Chitinophaga varians: one gene and its partners. The protein of the gene in region 1 interacts with the protein of each later gene in a pairwise test. Links are inferred from orthologs where the notes say so. Each region holds a gene or a part of one and is shown on either strand. Other genes may lie near its edges. The genes, in order: HGH92_RS28800, ung and HGH92_RS32585.

Region 1 (5,946 bases):
TCCGGTTTGCGCCGTTACAGTCTGATGCAGCGGCCACGCTGGCAGCCACCCATCAAATAGACATCTCCCAAATGGCGTCTTTTATACTGGTACAAAACGGTAAGGCTTATACGAAAAGTACGGCCGCCCTTCGGGTAGCCAGGCAACTGCCCTTTCCGTGGAAGTTGTTATATGCCGGAATAATCTTTCCCCGCTTTATAAGGGATGGCGTGTATAATATAATTGCGCGTAACCGTTACCGTTGGTTTGGCAGGAAAGACAGCTGCATGGTCCCCACTCCTGAAATTAAGGAGCGGTTCCTGGATAAAATATAAAGATACCTGAAACAGAATATGCCCCGGGGCTTCAGCCCTGGGAACGCTACATAAAAAAAGCCTCCCGAACGGGAGGCTTTTTTTATTCACTGCCGGAGCAGGATTTATTTTTTACCAGGAACCGGAGCTGCTGCAGCAGGAGCGGCAGGCGCAGGGGTACCAGGTTTAATGTCTACCAGTTGTACATCAAATACCAGGATAGAGTTGGCAGGAATTGCCGGAGGGCTGCCCTGTAAACCGTAAGCCATTGTAGAAGGGATCAGCAGGGTAGCTTTAGTACCTTTTTTCAGGCCTTTCAGACCGGAGTCCCATCCTTTGATGACGAAGCCCTGGCCGATCGGGAATTTGATAGGCTCTAAAGGCATGCCCGGGCGCAGGGTAGAATCCTGGCTGGAGTCAAATACTTTACCGGAAGTCAGTTTACCAGTGTAGTGTACTACAACGGTATCGCCAACATTAGGAGTTCCACCGGTACCTTCCTGTTGAATAGCGATGTATACGCCGTCAGGATTTTTGGTAGCGTTGATTTTGTTTTTCTCCATGTATTCCTTGATAGCTTTCTCATCTTTTTCTTTCTGGGTAGAAGCAGAGAATTTGTTTTCTACCGCGAAAGTGATTTTCAGCTTATCACCTTTTTTACCGAAGGGAGGACGTTCGTTAACTGGCAATGAATCCCAGGGAATAACGAAGGTGGCACTGTCACCTTCATGCAGGAGCGCCAGTCCTTCCATCAGGTCGAACTTGTTCTGTGGTTTGGAAATCAGAACAGGGATTGCAGCACCAACGATTTTGCGGGACTCACCCAGAATGGAGTCGTTGATACGCTGCGTCACATTCATAAGGGCAGTATCTCCCAGCTTCAGTTGTGCTCCGCTGCCGGATTTGTGAACGATATATTCAATACCGCCTGGTGTCTTTTTAACGCCACCCGTTCCGCAGCTGGCTATCAGTAAGCCGAACGCTGCAACTAATAACTGATTGTTTCTTTTCATTTGATTGTATTAGTAGTTGATATACTTGTAACAGTTGTGCCTTATTGTAAAAGCGTTTCGTTTTCTTCCACTGCCTTGATGAACCGGTTGACTGTTTTTTCCAGGGAATCGGTGCTTCTTCCTCCGGAGGCGTTGAAATGTCCTCCTCCTTCAAAATACCTGCGGGCGAAGGTATTCACGTCAAAATTACCTTTGGAACGGAATGACAGCTTCACTTCTGAATTACGGTCGATGATCAATGCGGCCATCTTAATGCCCTGGATAGACAGCAGGAAGTTGACCAGCCCTTCTGTATCGCCGGTCTGGAGGTCGAAACGCTTCAGGTCGGAATAGGGAATGGCCAGCATAGCCGTATTATACTCATAGAACACCTCCATGCGGTTCAACAGGCTGTGCCCGAGGAAGCGGAGACGGTTCTCCAGGAAATTGTCATAGATCTCCTGGTGGATGATCTCGTGACGTAGTCCTCTGTCCATCAGGTCTGCCACCATCCGGTGAACCCGGGCGGTAGTGGACGCAAAACGGAACGAACCGGTATCTGTGACCGTACCGGCATATATGCATTGGGCAATGTCCAGGTTAATGAGCTTTTCATCGCCCAGCTTATAGATCGTTTCGTACACCAGTTGCGCCGTAGAGCTGGCCGAAGTGTCGCTTACCCCATACTCAAAGTCCGGCTGCGGTTCCAGGTGGTGATCGATCAGTATTTTGGTGCATTTAACGGCTTCCAGATGCGGCGCCATGTTCTTGGTACGGTACAAAGCGTTGAAATCGAGGCAGAAAAGCAGTTGTATATCTTTCAGTGCCTCCATCGCCTTGTCTGTAGAAGATTCAAAATCAATCACACCCTCCGCTCCTGGCATCCATTTTAAGAAGTCCGGGAAATTAGTTGGAGAAATGACCGTTACCTGGTGGCCTTTCTGAATCAGATAATGGTATAGTGCCAGTGAAGACCCCATGGCATCTGCATCCGGTTTCTGATGCATTGTGATCACCACTTTCTTCGGCGCTTCCAGTAAAGGTTTAATTTCCTCGATCGGCTTCATTAAAAAACTGTAATGTTAAGACTAATTTCTTGTCACAACCAATAATTTGTGACAGAAAATGAAGTGCGAAGATCTTTATTTGAGCCAGAATTTCAAAATTTTTTACCACTAAAGAAAATGTAATTACTTTTGCGGCCTAATCTGTAATTCGGAATAAAACAAATATGAGCAACAGAACATTTACAATGATTAAGCCTGATGCGGTAGCAAACGGGCATATTGGTGGCATCCTGAACATGATCAATGCCGCAGGTTTCCGCATCGTAGCCATGAAAATGACACAGCTGTCTGCAGCCAAAGCGGGTGAATTTTATGCAGTGCATAAAGAAAGACCTTTCTACGGCGAACTGGTAGAATTCATGAGCAGCGGCCACATTGTAGCAGCTATCCTGGAAAAAGACAATGCAGTAGAAGATTTCCGTAAACTGATCGGCGCTACCAACCCTGCCAACGCAGAAGAAGGTACCATCCGTAAAAAATACGCTGAGTCTATCGGCCGTAACGCTGTTCACGGTTCTGACTCTGATGAGAATGCTGCCATCGAAGGAGATTTCTTCTTCAGCGGCCTTGAAAAATTCTAATCTCCGTCCAACGGAAAAGCAAAAAAATAACCTGGCCAGGGGCCAGGTTATTTTTTTGTTCTTAGGCTAGAATTTTTTAAATATAAATTATTGGTTTTTAAATAATTAACCAGTATTTATTAAAGTACTAGTTTTAATAAGACGACATTTGACCAATTTCACCCGACAAAAGAGTAAAATCACTTGATTTTCAACCCTCAAATTTATACATTTCGTTCGCAAAAAGCGGTTTTTGATACCAAAAATCAATTGTTTTAATTAACTGATTTACAATAATTTAATTTCATATACTTAAACCTATCTCTTAAACAGAAGCCTGTTTTTCCATTTCCACTACCAAATCATCCTGCTGCACCATACTTCCCTCCCCTAACAGCACAGCCTTGACGCTCCCGTTTCGGGTAGCCGTTACCGTTGTTTCCATCTTCATTGCCTCGATGATAAATAACGGCATATTGGGTGTCACCACAGCTCCGGCTTCTACCAGCACCCGGGACAACCTGCCCGGCAACGGCGCCCCGATTTCCACTACGGCGTCCACCACCTTCCGGTTCTCCACTGCCACGCTCTTCACCGCATGGTCCCTCACCTGGACACGACGGGCATAACCGTTCAGCTCAAACACCACCGTCCGCATCCCGTGCTCATCGGCCGGCAACACATACAGCAGCTTCACAATGATTGTCTTGCCCTTGCTCAGCGTGATCAGTATCTCTTCCCCCTGCTTCAGCCCATAAAAAAACGCCGGCGTGGGAATAGCCTCCACGTTACCAAAGATCATCGCATGCTGATAGTACTCATCGAACACCTTCGGGAACATCTGGTAACTGAGATAGTCCAGGAACTCAGCATGCGGGTACTTCGTTTGAAAGGCTGCAAAGTCGGCCTCAAAATCCACGGGCGGTAACTGCGCATTGGGATTACCGGCTATCGGCTTTTCTCCTTTCAGCACAATCCGTTGCAGCTCAGCAGGGAAACCACCAAAAGGCACGCCCAGTTCCCCCCTGAAAAAACCTTTCACGGAAGCAGGGAAAGCCAGGTTACGCGAACCATCCAGCACATCAGCGGCTGTTAACTGATTGCTGGTCATGAACAAAGCCATATCACCCACTACCTTGGAACTGGGCGTGACTTTCACAATATCGCCAAAGAGCTGGTTCACCACGGCATAGTTCCGCTTGATCTGTTCCAGTTTATCTCCCAGCCCCAGTGACTCCGCCTGTTGCCGCAGGTTGGAATACTGTCCGCCGGGGATCTCATTTTCATATATCTGCGCTGTGCCGGCCTTCATGTCCGACTCAAACGGATAATAGAACTCCCTTACATCTTCCCAATAGTTGCTATGCTCGTTCAGCGAAGCGAGGTTCATCTTCCGCCCGCGCGGATGCCCGTCCATAATAGCCACCAACGAGTTAAGGTTGGGCTGTGACGTAAGCCCGCTGAGCGAGGCTATCGCCGTGTCCACCACATTCACCCCAGCTTCAATAGCTTTAAGGTAGGTGGCCGCCTGTATCCCGGCAGTATCGTGCGTATGCAGCACAATAGGCAGTTTCACGGCGTCACGAAGCGCGCCGATCAGGACTGACGCCGCTTCCGGCTTCAGCAGCCCGGCCATGTCCTTCACCGCCAGCATATGCGCGCCGGCGTCTTCCAGGCGGCGCGCCAGGTCTGTATAATACTGAAGGGTATATTTATTGTTATCTGCCCGCAGCACATCACCGGTATAGCTGATGGCCGCCTGCGCAATAGCGTTGGTGCGTTCCCGTACAAACCGGATACTCGGCGCCATGGCCTCTACCCAGTTGAGCGAGTCGAAAATGCGGAACACGTCGATCCCGTTCTCTGCCGCCTTTTCTATAAATGTAGCGATGAGATTTTCGGGATATGCCGAGTAGCCGACAGCGTTAGCTCCACGGAACAGCATCTGTAGCAGCATGTTGGGCATGGCTTTACGCAACAGTTGCAGCCGCCGCCACGGGCACTCATGCAGAAAACGCATGGCCACATCAAAGGTGGCCCCTCCCCATACTTCCATGGAGAATATCTCCGGATTGTTTTTGGCGTACCCTTCGGCCACGGCAAGCATGTCTTTGGTACGCACACGGGTGGCCAGCAAACTCTGGTGCGCGTCCCGGAAAGTGGTGTCTGTATAATAGACCGGCTTCTCTTCCCTCAGCCAGTGTGTAAACCCTTCCCTTCCCATTTGCTCCAGCCGGTCCTTCATGCCGGCCGGGTACGGCTGCAACGATGCATACGCCGGGATCTCAGGCGTACGGAACGTCTTGTTCTCCGCTTTGCCTTTTACGTCCGGGTGCCCGTTCACCGTCACATCAGCCAGGTACATCAGGGTTTTCGTGCCCCGGTCCCGTATCTGTGACAACTTAAACAATTCAGGGTGCTGGTCAATGAAAGCAACGGTACAGTTGCCTTTCCTGAAGACGTCATTGGTGATCACATTTTCAAGGAAACGGATATTGGTTTTCACCCCTCTGATGCGGAATTCCCGCAGCGTGCGGTGCAGGCGGCTGGAAGCGCCAGACAGCGTGCGGCCCCAGGCCGTCACCTTTACCAGCATGGAATCGAAGAAGGGCGAAATCTTTACGCCTGAGTAAGTGCTGCCTTCATCCAGCCGTATCCCAAAACCACCGGCATTGCGGTAAGCGATCACGGTGCCGTAGTCAGGCTTAAAATTGTTTTCCGGGTCTTCTGTGGTGATACGGCACTGGATGGCAAAACCGTTGAGCCGCACGTCTTCCTGGCCTTTCAGGAATATCTCGGGGTCGGACAGCCGGTGCCCCTGCGCTATCAGTATCTGCGAGCGGACGATATCGATGCCGGTCACCTCTTCGGTAACGGTATGCTCTACCTGGATACGGGGATTGACTTCTATAAAATAGATATGGTGGGACCTGTCTACCAGGAATTCCACTGTGCCTACATTGTCGAACCCTACTTTATGTGCGAGGCGCAGGGCGTACTCATATAATTTATCGCGGGTATGTTGGGGCAGATT
Region 2 (5,900 bases), on another replicon or contig:
AACTGGGACGTGGCGCTGAACCTGTGGCGCGATGATTACAAGGACGTACGTCGTGCCTGCCGCTTCCTGGAAAATGTGGACCGTTGTTACATGGACTCTTCGCTGAAAGACCGTTACAAGTATGAAGCACGCGCGATGCGCGCATACTATCATATGGAGATGATGTTGTTTTTTGGTGGTATCCCGATCGTTACTAAATCACTGGAGCCTGCCAACAGCAACACCACCCGTAATTCCGAAAAAGAGGTGTATGATTTTGTAGTGAATGAACTGACGGAATGTGCGCCTCATTTGCCGGATGTGTACAACAACAACGAAGCGTGGCGTATTTCTTCCGGTGTATGCTGGGCGCTGATTGCCAAGCTGGCTATGTTTTACAAGGAATATGAGACCGCCAAGATGGCTGCCAAAAAGGTAATAGATCAGAATGTGTATGCGTTGTACCGCAGTACCAATACAAAAGTCAACAGTTTTGCGGAGTTGTTTACCTACGCTGGTGAGTTGAACAAAGAGCGGGTATTTTTCCGTGATAATGGTTGTTCCAATGCATGGAAAACTTTTGCGCCGTACGGCGTAGGCGGGCAGACAGTAGTATCCCCCACGATGAAAGTTGTCAACAGTTTTGAAACGCTGCAGGGTAAAACATTGCAGGAGCTGGGGCCGGATTCGCTGGCGATCTATCAGAAAGACCCCTTCTATAAAAACAACCGCGACCCGCGTTTGGTGGCGTCTGTGCTGGTACCGGGACAGATATATGAGAAAGACACGCTCCGGCCGTTTTCCAGCGAGGGCAGTGACCGTATCGGTATCCTCAACAGTACGGCCACCGGTTTCTGGGTAAAAAAATACCTTGATCCCAAAGACCGTAATGGTGCCAGTCCTTCGCTGGATTATATGATCATCCGTTACGCAGAGGTACTGCTGAATTATGTAGAAGCGCTGGTGGAGCTGGGTGACTGGCAGAATGCTGATGTCATCAAACATCTGAATGATATCCGTACACGTGCAGGCATGCCCGTAGTAGATGTTACCAAATACAATACGCAGGAAAAGCTGCGTCAGCTGATACGCAGGGAGCGTACTGCCGAGCTGGCGTTCGAAGGCGCCCGCTTTTATGATATCCGGCGCTGGGACATGCTCGGAGACGTGATGAACGGGCAGGTGTATGGCGCTGTGGACCCGGCCACCGGTCAGCCGGTGCTGGTGGAAACACGTTCCTGTAATGTGCAGCGTGATTTCCGTTATCCTATTCCGTTGAATGAATTGTTAGCGAACCCGAAGATGACACAGAACCCGCTTTATTGATATTGTCCTATACCAATATGAAAGAACCCGTTTGAATCATCAAACGGGTTCTTTGTTTTTATCTTTTCTGCTTACAGTTTATCCTGGTTAGTGGTATAATAGTCCCACATGATCTTAAATACTTTCTCTTTCAGTGCCGGCAGGTCATCGCGTGTCATGCCGGTGGTAGGGATGGGAGGAAGTATGTGATAATGGATAGGATGTGGCCAGGCAAAGAATGTTTTACCGGGCGGTTGTATTTTCCTGGTGTTAAACAGCAGGGATGGCATCAGCGGTGTCTGAGTATCTATGGCGAGGGCGAAAGCGCCGTCATAGAATGCTTTCAGCGGTTCGGGCGTACGGTTGCGGGTGCCTTCCGGGTACAGTAGCATGTGGATGCCCAGGCTGAGCGCATGTTTCATGTCCACGACGCTTTGTTTGCGGCTGGCCTCACTGCTGCGGTCTACCAGGATGCTGCCGATTTTGTACAGCACGCTGAACAGCGGTATTTTAGCCATGGAGGCCTTTGCCAGTGTTTTGTTGGCGCCGGGCACATAACCGGTGGTAACAGGGATGTCCATCAATGCATTGTGGTTGCATACTATTACATAGGTTTGGCCGGGGGCGAAATGTTCCTGTCCTTTCAGTCTGGCCGGGCAACCGATCAGCGGCAGGTAGATGTTCATCCACCGGCGGCCGAGGGCCACAAAAAAGGCGGAAGGGGTAGGCTCGGGCCAGAAGGAGGCGATCCAGATGGGAATAAAGACTATCAGCATGGTAGTTGCGAACAACAACAATGCGTACAGTGCGTAGATTCTTCCCAGTATATTTTTTAACATAACTGACAGCTTATGGTAAAGGTACTGATAGTATGTAAATGATTAAAGGCGCCAGTCCACCGGTTCAATGCCTGCTTTGAGTAAAAGTTCATTTGTTTTGGAAAAGTGTTTGCAACCGAAGAAACCGTTGTTCGCGCTGAAAGGGGAGGGATGCGCCGCTTTCAGGATATGATGGCGGGTAGCGTCGATGAGGATTTGTTTGTCCTGTGCGAAGCGGCCCCACAGCAGAAATACCACATTGTTTTTCATGTCGGATATTTTGCGGATTACTGCGTCGGTAAAGTTTTCCCAGCCTATTTTACTATGGGACGCGGGTTCGCTGGCTCTTACCGTCAGGAAGGCGTTGAGCAGGAGCACGCCATGTTCTGCCCATTTGGTCAGGTTGCCGCTGGTAGGTATTTCGAGGCCGAGATCGGTTTGCATTTCCTTGTATATGTTACCGAGGGATGGCGGTGGTTTGATGCCGTCCGGTACGGAGAAACTGAGGCCATGGGCTTGTCCGGCGCCATGATAGGGATCTTGCCCTAAAATGACTACTTTTACCTTGTCGAAAGGCGTTTGCTGGAAGGCGTTGAAGATGTTGTTACCTGCCGGGTAGATGGTTTTTCCGAGGGCTTTCTCATGTTTCAGGTGCATGACAATCTCCGCGAAATAGGTTTTGTTGAACTCATCTTTGAGTACTTCTTTCCAGCTGTCTTCGATCTGTACGTCCATAGTTTTTAAATCAATATTTTAGAAAAATTAAATTAAATTTGATTTATTGGAAAATATTTCCATAAATTTGCACTCCCAAAATGAGAGATAAATATAGGAATTTATTTCACATTAAGAGGAAAAACAAAATATAAGTCTCGGTAGCTCAGCTGGATAGAGCAACTGCCTTCTAAGCAGTAGGTCATTGGTTCGAATCCAATCCGGGATACAAAACGAAGAGGGAAATTACGAAAGTGATTTTCCTCTTTTGATTTGTGGTATTGCGCAAAATGCGATGAGCTCGGGAAATTCCCTATCTGTTATACTCAACTATGATTATACCCTTACAAGCAGAGCGTTAGCAATAATGGTACCATGCCACAAATATCAAGTCCGCTCAACAATGCATAAAAGATATTATCTTACATAAGTAAGGTATCTCAATTGGTGTATTGTTATAAAGATTTATTGAAAAAATGGCAGATTACCACAAGCTAAATAATATTCACATCAAGGGATATAAATCCATAGAAGATCAAAACGTTGGTCTTCTGGATATAAATGTATTAATAGGACAGAATGGAGCAGGCAAGACAAACTTTATTTCTTTGTTTCGTTTTTTAAGGAATATAATTCAGGAAAGACTCAAAAATACCTCGCTTACCAATGGTGCTGAAAGTTTGTTGTTTTATGGTAGTAAGACAACCGAAGAAATCAAAATTACATTGGATTTCGACCCTAATTACTACGAAATTTCACTGCAACCTACGAGGGGAGATAGCCTATTAGTCTTAAATGAATATTGTGGTTTCAGAGGGAACGATTTCCATGGGGAACCATATTGGGAATTAATTACACGGTCGGAAGAAGAAAGCTCCTTGTCAAAAGCTGCAAGAAACAGTAGAGTTGCAGAATACGTATATAATGTTTTGCAGGATTGGCGTGTTTACCATTTTCATGACACCAGTGAAACAGCCGGAATGAAAAAATATGGTGCAATTGCAAACAGTAAGTTTCTGCTTGAGGATGCATCTAATCTCGCAGCATATCTTTATATTTTAAAGCACTCACAGGAGCCATACTATGAGCGCATTGTAAAAACCATTCAACTGGTAATTCCATTCTTTAAAGACTTCGTTTTAGAACCTAATCCATTAAATAATGAAAACATTAGATTGGAATGGCAGGATCTATATTCAGACAAAATATTTACTGCCAATGAACTATCTGATGGCTCTTTAAGGTTTATTTGTATGGCTACTTTGCTGTTACAAAAGAAACTCCCAAAATTAATTCTTCTAGATGAGCCGGAATTGGGTTTGCACCCTACAGCGATTACAATCCTCGCCGGCTTGTTAAAAAAGGCATCAAAGAGAACCCAGGTAATTGTATCAACTCAATCAGTAAGTTTAGTCAATGAATTTGATGCGGAAAATATTTTGGTAGTTGATCGAAATAAAGGTGCAACAGTCTTTCATAGGTTAGACCCAGAGAAACTAGAGTCTTGGCTAGATCAATATTCTTTAGGGGATTTGTGGGATAAAAACGTGATAGGAGGGAATCCATGATAAGGTTAAATATTACAGCGGAAGGATTTTCTGAGGAACGTTTCGTGTCCGATATGTTACGCCCACACTTATTGAACTTTGACATATATACCGATGTCAGAAAAGTTCTTACGAACAGAAAACTTAGAAAACGAGGAGGTATCGTTGGGTATCACAAATTTAGAAACGATGTGACCCAATGGATCAAAGAAAGTCCTGCTGTCTACCACACCACGTTGATAGATTTATATGGGCTTTCTACTGACTTCCCTGGTTACACCTCAACAAAAAATCTCCCGGCTTATCACAGAATAGAAGAAATGGAGCGGCTTCTGGAAGCAGATATCAATCATTATACATTTATACCATATATTCAATTGCATGAATATGAGGCTTTAATGTTTGCCGATACATCAGTTATGCAAAATTGGCTGGGTCTTTATAATCGCTTGCCAGATAACTGTTTTGAGGAGATTAGGTCCTCTGTTCCTGATAATAATCCGGAACTCATTAATGAGGGGCCCAATACTGCTCCTTCCAAGAGAATTCTGAGCTTTTGTGATACTTATGATAAAATAGATGATGGTATACTGATATTGAAAGAAATTGGATTGAATAATTTAAGAAAAGAATGTTTGCATTTTAATAAATGGTTGACACGATTGGAGCAACTGAGGTAGGCAGCCTGTAGTTTTTTTTTATTGCCAATCACCTCGCCGCCCTTACCCACCGCGGCGCATCGCCTGTATCTTTCCTCAACATCATATTCAGCTGTGCCGCATGATGCTGCACATGCCGCATGTTATACAAAAACAGTTCAAACACGGTCATCACTTTGTTGCCTTCCACTTCTACCCATTGTTGTGCAAAATCTGCCTCTGTCATGCCCAAAATATGGTCATGACATTTTTTTCTGCTTGCCTGTAAATAATCCAGTATTTCTTTTTGACTGTAAATCCTGTCGGGCACGATATCATCAATGCCGTCGGCGGGAATGGTTTCACTGAGTGTGAATGGAAGCGGGGACGAGAGTGGGCCTGCCGGAATGGTCAGGTAATAATCCAGGAAGATGGCTACATGATAAGACATGTAGAAAAACTTTTTCTCTGTGTTCCAAAGACTTTCAGGATAAGCGGAAACGGCGTTGGTCACCATGTCAATGCTGCCGCCAAATTGTTTCCACAAACCTTCTTTGATAGTCTGTATCATGATATCGGTTTTATCGGAATAATTTAGCTATTTCCCGGCAAATTATGGCAGCCGATTTTCAAATGTGTGGGCGGTGGCGTATCTTCATGCGGTAGCATGATATCTCCGGTTAACTTTAATTTCGCCATAAATGACTGACCTGTCTAATCAAAAGCCTTATTGCACTGTTGTTGATAATCAGAATGTAGCAGTGGTAGTATTTGGAAATGAACTCGATGAATTATCGGATTACGCCATGGATGCCGGCGACCCTTTCTGGTATATTATGGGCACCGATGCCTGGTTTGAAATACAGGAAGTGGACGGCCAAAAGGTATTAGCAGCATGT
Region 3 (5,835 bases), on another replicon or contig:
GCCACTACGCGATGTACCAGTACATCGGGGTAACGGCGTATCGGAGAGGTAAAGTGACAGTAGTCTTCAAAGCCTAGGCCATAGTGGCCTACGTTGTTGACCGTATAAATGGCCTTGGCCATGGTACGGATGCCCAGGGTTTCCAGCACGTGTTGTTCAGGCTTGCCCTGTACCAGCTGCAACATCCTGTTAAATGAACGGGCAATGCTTTCAGGGGAGCTCACATCGAACTTATAGCCAAACTTACTGGCGAAAGCGGCGAACACCTTGAGTTTGTCAGGGTCCGGCGTATCGTGCACCCTATAAGGGAAGGGCACCGGTTGTTTGTTGACTTTGATTTTGGACACATAAGTGGCCACGGTCCTGTTGGCCAGCAACATAAACTCTTCGATCAGCTGATGTGCTTCTTTGCTTTCTTTCACCACAATGCCGATTGGCTTGCCTTTTTCATCCAGCTTGAAGCGGACTTCCTGAGAGGAGAAGTTGATGGCGCCATGCGCAAAGCGCTCCTGGCGGAGTGTCTGGGCTATTTTATTGAGCAGCAGGATTTCCTTTTCGTAAGGTCCTTCTTTGGTCTCGATCACTTCCTGTGCTTCTTCATAGGTGAAGCGGTGGTCAGAATGGATCAGTGTCCGTCCTATCCAGTAATGTTTCACCTCTCCTTTTTCGTTCATCTGGAAGATGGCGGAGAAAGTGAGTTTATCTTCATGCGGGCGCAGGGAGCACAGTTCATTGGAAATTTTTTCCGGGAGCATGGGCAGTACACGGTCCGGCAGGTACACGGAGGTGGCGCGCCTGTCGGCTTCCTTGTCCAGTTCCGTGCCAGGCACCACGTAGTGGCTCACATCGGCGATATGCACCCCTATCTCGTACAGGCCGTTTTTCAGCGGCCGGATGGAGATGGCGTCATCAAAGTCTTTGGCGTCGACGGGGTCTATCGTGAACGTGAGGATGTTTCTGCAGTCCTTGCGTTTCCGTACTTCCGTGTCCGTTATTTCCTCTTTGATACCGGCCAGTTCGTTCATTACTTCAGTGGGGAAGTTGAGCGGGAAACCGGCTTCGATGAGGATCTCCTTCATAGCGAGGTCGTTGGTATCGCTGGCATCGAGGATTTCGATGACTTCGCCCACGGGCTTGCGGGTTTTCTCGCCCCAGGCCACCACTTTCACCACGGCTTTATCGCCGGACTTCCCGTTATTGAGGGAGTTGGCGGGGATATAGATGTCCGGCATGAACAGGCCCTTTTCCGTGATCAGGAAGCCGAAGCTTTTGCTCACCTGCAGGGTGCCGGTAAATTCAGTCTTGTTACGTTTAAGGATGTCCGTTATAACGCCTTCCTGGCGGCCATCGCCTCCGCCATGTTTGATCACGTCTACCAGGACTTCATCTTTATCGAGGGCGGTATTCAGGTTTTTCTGCTTTACCATGATGTCCCTGGCGAGGCCCGGTACAATCACGAAGGCCATTCCTGACCTTGTCAGTTCCACAACACCTCTGAAGGTTTTTTTCTGACCGGGCTGTTTTTGACCGGGGTGTTTCTGACCGGGGTGTTTCTTATCTTTCTTTTTCTTACTCATGTTTGGTTGTAGTCTTATTGACCGAAGGCCGGCAACTGCCGGGCCACATAGTCAAAAATAAAGTTATTAAATGATTCCGCTTCTCCGAAGAGGAACGAAATTTCCACTGGCATAACAGCTATTTGCAGGTTTTGTTCTGCCAGCTCTTTTTGCAGGAGATGCAGCCTTACTGCGTCTTTTTCTGTGGTGATGACCATCTTTTGTGTTCCGGGCAGGTCATCTCTTTCCTTTTTGATTTTTGCAATATCTTTTTCTGAATAGTAATAGTGATCGGGAAACGCCAGCAGGTACACTTTCTGATACTGTTGTTGCAGTTTTTCCAGGAGCGGTTCCGGCCGGGCGATGCCGCAGGCGAGTAACACCGAGGCCGAAGCAGGAACATTCACGGGCTGCCGGGTTGTCATATCAAATAATGCGCCGTACTGCAAGGTAGTAAAAAACAGCCGCTGACCGGGTAACGGATTGATTTCTTTTTCCAGCGCCGCTTTTTCCGCCAGGCTCATGTCCGGCGGACACTTGGAAACGATAATGCAATTAGCGCGCTGGTAACCGCTTCTTCCTTCCCGCAAACGGCCGAAAGGCACCACATGGTCGCGGGTGAACAGCCGGCTGTATTCGGTGATCATGATGTTCATGCCGGGTTTCACAGACCGGTGCTGGAAAGCATCGTCCAGCAGCACTACCTGGGTGTCCGGCTCGTCGCCCAGCAGTTGTGGGATGGCCAGCATTCTTTCTTCGCCCACGCACACTTTGATGTCCGGGTATTTAGCATGGAACTGCATCGGTTCATCACCGATGTCGGCGGCGGTGCTGTGTTCATCGGCCAGCAGGTAACCGCTGGTACGGCGGTTGTAGCCGCGGCTGAGCGTGGCCGTTCTGAAGTGGTCTTTGAGCAGGCGGATCAGGTATTCCACATGCGGCGTCTTGCCGGTACCACCTACTGACAGGTTGCCACAGGCAATCACCGGCAGGTCGAATTCCACGGCCGTCAACAGGCCTTTATCGTAGAAGCGGTTGCGGGCCCACATCACAAGGCCATAAAGCAGGGAGAAGGGATATAACAGTATTTTCAGGTAACTCAGTAGTTTCAGCACTGCTAAGGTTGTTTAAAATGATAAATAAAGTCGGGCGTCACCACCGTCTGCAGCGGTACGTCCCAGGGGTCGGCATCACTGATGCCCTCAATAGGGCCAAACAGCGAAAGGCCTACTGTACGCACATCGGGGCGGCACTGCTTCAGGAAACGGTCGTACATACCTTTGCCATACCCTACCCGCTGGCCCTGCTGATCGAAAGCCAGTAGGGGCACCATCACCAGGTCGACGGTTTCCGGCAGCACCGGATCGCCGTTTTCCGGCTCAGGGATACCGAAACGGTTTTTCACCAGCACCGTGTTGACATGCCACGCATAATGCAGCATATCGCCGGTTTTCATGTCGGCCTTTGGAAGCACCAGCTGTATGTCCGGATGCTGTTGCCGCAGCCATTGGGCCAATGGCCAGGTATCGACTTCTTTTTTTTCCGAAATGGGAAGGAAAAGATGCAGATAACGCACTCCCTGGTAATCCAGCTGGCGGGCGTGGGCCAGCAGCCGTTCGTTCAGGTCTGCCGCCGTGGCGTCTGGGAGGTTCAGGCGCTGCTCCAGGAAGTGTTTTCGTATATCCTTTTTGGTGATCATGCCAGTAACGCCTTTAAGGGAGCTGACAAAAGTTGTGCCTGTTGCTGCACAAATGCCATATTGACTTCCGCGGCCTGCGGGATACGCCCTATACGGGGATATCCGCTGAGCCGTACGATATCATCTTCATTTGTATGGTAATCGCCGCCAAAAATCCAGCCTATAACGGGAACGCCTGCATGTTGCAGTACCCGGGCCGTCAACAGGCTGTGATTAATGCTGCCGAGATAATTCTGTGCCGAGATAATAACGCCGGCGCCGAGATCACGGACCAGGTCCAGCGTCAGCACGTCGTCTGTCAGCGGCACCAGCAGCCCACCGGCGCCTTCTATCACGAGGGGCCGGCAGGCCGGTTGCAGCAGGCCCGCCTGTCTTACAATTTCTGCGGTATCGATGGTGACTTGTTCCATGCGCGCGGCCAGGTGCGGCGAGGCCGGCTCTTTTAAGACATATGCTTCCGGATGGCAAACGGTGATGCCTTCCGGCACCAGGGCCCTGACAGTCTGCGTGTCGGTGCCTTCTTCAGACCCTGATTGTACAGGTTTCCAGTAGTCGGCCTCCAGGGCGGTGGTCACACAGGCGGATATGATGGTTTTCCCTACACCGGTACCAATACCGGTTACAAATATTCGATTCATCTACGGCAAATATAACAGAGGAATTACGATTTACGAATTACGAATTACGAATGAAGGCTTGTTTTCAGGGTAATGACCACAGAGAACGTCAGATTTTAACATTTTTTAAATCTTGGACGTTTTCCATCAAATTACAGTTATTATTAAAAATAATTCATCTACCTAAATCATTATCAGAAAAACAAAAAGAAATCAGGGGATTCTGCCGATGGCCCGTTAAGCCCGGTTACAGCAATTTAATGGCAGCGACCTGTTTGTTTGGGCTTAATTCGTAATTTACAACTGTACACAACCTCATTGATTTTATGAAATACGCAGCAAACATTCTCGAAACGATAGGACATACCCCGCTGGTAAAACTGAACCGCGTAACCGCTTCCCTCCCCTGTCCCGTATTCGCCAAGGTAGAATTTTTTAATCCGGGCAATTCCATTAAAGACCGTATGGCCATTAAGATGGTGGAAGTGGCGGAACAGAAAGGCCTGCTCAAACCCGGCGGCACCATCATTGAAGGCACTTCCGGCAATACCGGCATGGGCCTCGCCCTGGCAGCCGTGATCAAAGGCTACAAATGTATCTTCACCACCACCGATAAACAGTCCAAGGAAAAGGTAGACATCCTCAAAGCAGTAGGCGCAGAAGTGATCGTATGCCCGACCAACGTGGAACCGGAAGATCCCCGCTCCTACTATTCCGTATCCAAAAGACTGGCTACCGAAATACCTAACTCATTTTACGTTAATCAATATGACAACCTCGCCAACCGCGATGCCCACTACGAGCAGACCGGCCCGGAAATATGGGAACAGACAGACGGCAAGGTAACACACCTCATCGTGGCCACCGGCACCGGCGGCACCATTACCGGCACCGGCAAATTCCTCAAGGAAAAAAATCCGAATATCAAAGTATGGGCCATCGACAGCTACGGTTCCCTGCTCAAAAAATATTTCGAAACCGGTGAAATAGATATGGGCGAAGTGTATCCCTATATCACCGAAGGCATCGGCGAAGACTTTGTGCCGCAGAACTACGATATGAGCGTGATCGACGCCTTCACCAAAGTGACGGACAAAGACGGCGCCGTAATGGCCCGCCGTATCACCAAAGAAGAAGGGATTTTCGTTGGCTACTCCGCCGGATCGGCCGTAGCAGGACTGATGCAGCTCAAAGACACCCTCAGGCCGGACGATGTGGTGGTAGTGATTTTCCATGACCATGGCAGCCGTTATGTAGGAAAAGTATATAACGACCAGTGGATGATGGAACGCGGCTTCCTCGACGTAAAAACCGTAAAAGACATTGTAGGCGCCCGCCGCAACATGCCGCTGGTCACCATCAACGCCGAAGAGAAAGTAAGCGAAGCCATTGCCAAAATGCGCAAATTCGATATCGAACATATCCCTGTCACCAATGGCAGCGACATCATCGGCGCTGTTTCAGAAAGTGGGCTGTTCAACAAGCTGATTGATAACCCGCACCTGAAAGATGCGTCCGTACAGGAAGTCATGCACGCTCCGTTCCCCATGGTCAACCCGGACACGCCGATAGAGAAACTGTCCGTTTACATCAATCGTGAAAACGGCGCCGTTATGACCAAAGACGAAAGCGGCGACCATCATATTGTAACCAAATACGACATCATTCAGGCCCTGGGCCGTTAACAACTATGTTCCGGGACCAACTGAACCGTACCATTCATCTGCCGGAGGCGCCAAAGCGGATTATCTCGCTGGTGCCTTCGCAGACAGAACTTTTATATACCCTCGGACTGGAAGAGGAAGTGGTGGGCATCACCAAATTTTGCGTGCACCCTGAATCGTGGTTCCGCAGCAAAACGCGCGTGGGCGGCACCAAGAACGTACGCATGGAAGTGATCAGGGAACTGTCTCCCGATCTGATCATCGCCAATAAAGAAGAAAATACCGCCGAAGACGTGATG

What was found.
Region 2: the proteins of HGH92_RS28800 (region 1) and ung interact in binary tests that used the Escherichia coli proteins (3 or more experiments, as listed by UniProt). The link is inferred for Chitinophaga varians from one-to-one orthologs.
Region 3: the proteins of HGH92_RS28800 (region 1) and HGH92_RS32585 interact in binary tests that used the Escherichia coli proteins (3 or more experiments, as listed by UniProt). The link is inferred for Chitinophaga varians from one-to-one orthologs.

The regions. Positions count from the first base shown.
Region 1 is NZ_JABAIA010000003.1:1,507,507-1,513,452, forward strand. The notes cover bases 1,252-4,224. They hold HGH92_RS28800 (nucleoside-diphosphate kinase), read left to right. Parts: upstream 1,252-2,516; coding sequence 2,517-2,933; downstream 2,934-4,224. Other genes in these bases: HGH92_RS28790 (FKBP-type peptidyl-prolyl cis-trans isomerase), read right to left, coding at 1,252-1,306; HGH92_RS28795 (DHH family phosphoesterase), read right to left, coding at 1,348-2,352; HGH92_RS28805 (pyruvate carboxylase), read right to left, coding at 3,238-4,224. Also shown: HGH92_RS28785 (thiol-disulfide oxidoreductase DCC family protein), read left to right, coding at 1-314; more of HGH92_RS28790, read right to left, coding at 419-1,251; more of HGH92_RS28805, read right to left, coding at 4,225-5,946. UniProt on the Escherichia coli protein: Major role in the synthesis of nucleoside triphosphates other than ATP. The ATP gamma phosphate is transferred to the NDP beta phosphate via a ping-pong mechanism, using a phosphorylated active-site intermediate.
Region 2 is NZ_JABAIA010000002.1:1,494,886-1,500,785, forward strand. The notes cover bases 1,002-3,928. They hold ung (uracil-DNA glycosylase), read right to left. Parts: upstream 2,838-3,928; coding sequence 2,166-2,837; downstream 1,002-2,165. Other genes in these bases: HGH92_RS20685 (RagB/SusD family nutrient uptake outer membrane protein), read left to right, coding at 1,002-1,305; HGH92_RS20690 (lysophospholipid acyltransferase family protein), read right to left, coding at 1,377-2,123; HGH92_RS20705 (AAA family ATPase), read left to right, coding at 3,293-3,928. Outside these bases: more of HGH92_RS20685, read left to right, coding at 1-1,001; more of HGH92_RS20705, read left to right, coding at 3,929-4,384; HGH92_RS20710 (DUF4276 family protein), read left to right, coding at 4,381-5,043; HGH92_RS20715 (DinB family protein), read right to left, coding at 5,072-5,572; HGH92_RS20720 (hypothetical protein), read left to right, coding at 5,703-5,900. UniProt on the Escherichia coli protein: Excises uracil residues from the DNA which can arise as a result of misincorporation of dUMP residues by DNA polymerase or due to deamination of cytosine.
Region 3 is NZ_JABAIA010000004.1:780,071-785,905, reverse strand. The notes cover bases 1,465-4,326. They hold HGH92_RS32585 (5-formyltetrahydrofolate cyclo-ligase), read right to left. Parts: upstream 3,256-4,326; coding sequence 2,674-3,255; downstream 1,465-2,673. Other genes in these bases: HGH92_RS32575 (pyridoxal-phosphate dependent enzyme), read left to right, coding at 4,199-4,326; bioD (dethiobiotin synthase), read right to left, coding at 3,252-3,893; lpxK (tetraacyldisaccharide 4'-kinase), read right to left, coding at 1,592-2,671; rnr (ribonuclease R), read right to left, coding at 1,465-1,577. Also shown: more of rnr, read right to left, coding at 1-1,464; more of HGH92_RS32575, read left to right, coding at 4,327-5,557; HGH92_RS32570 (helical backbone metal receptor), read left to right, coding at 5,563-5,835. UniProt on the Escherichia coli protein: Involved in the removal of 5-formyltetrahydrofolate.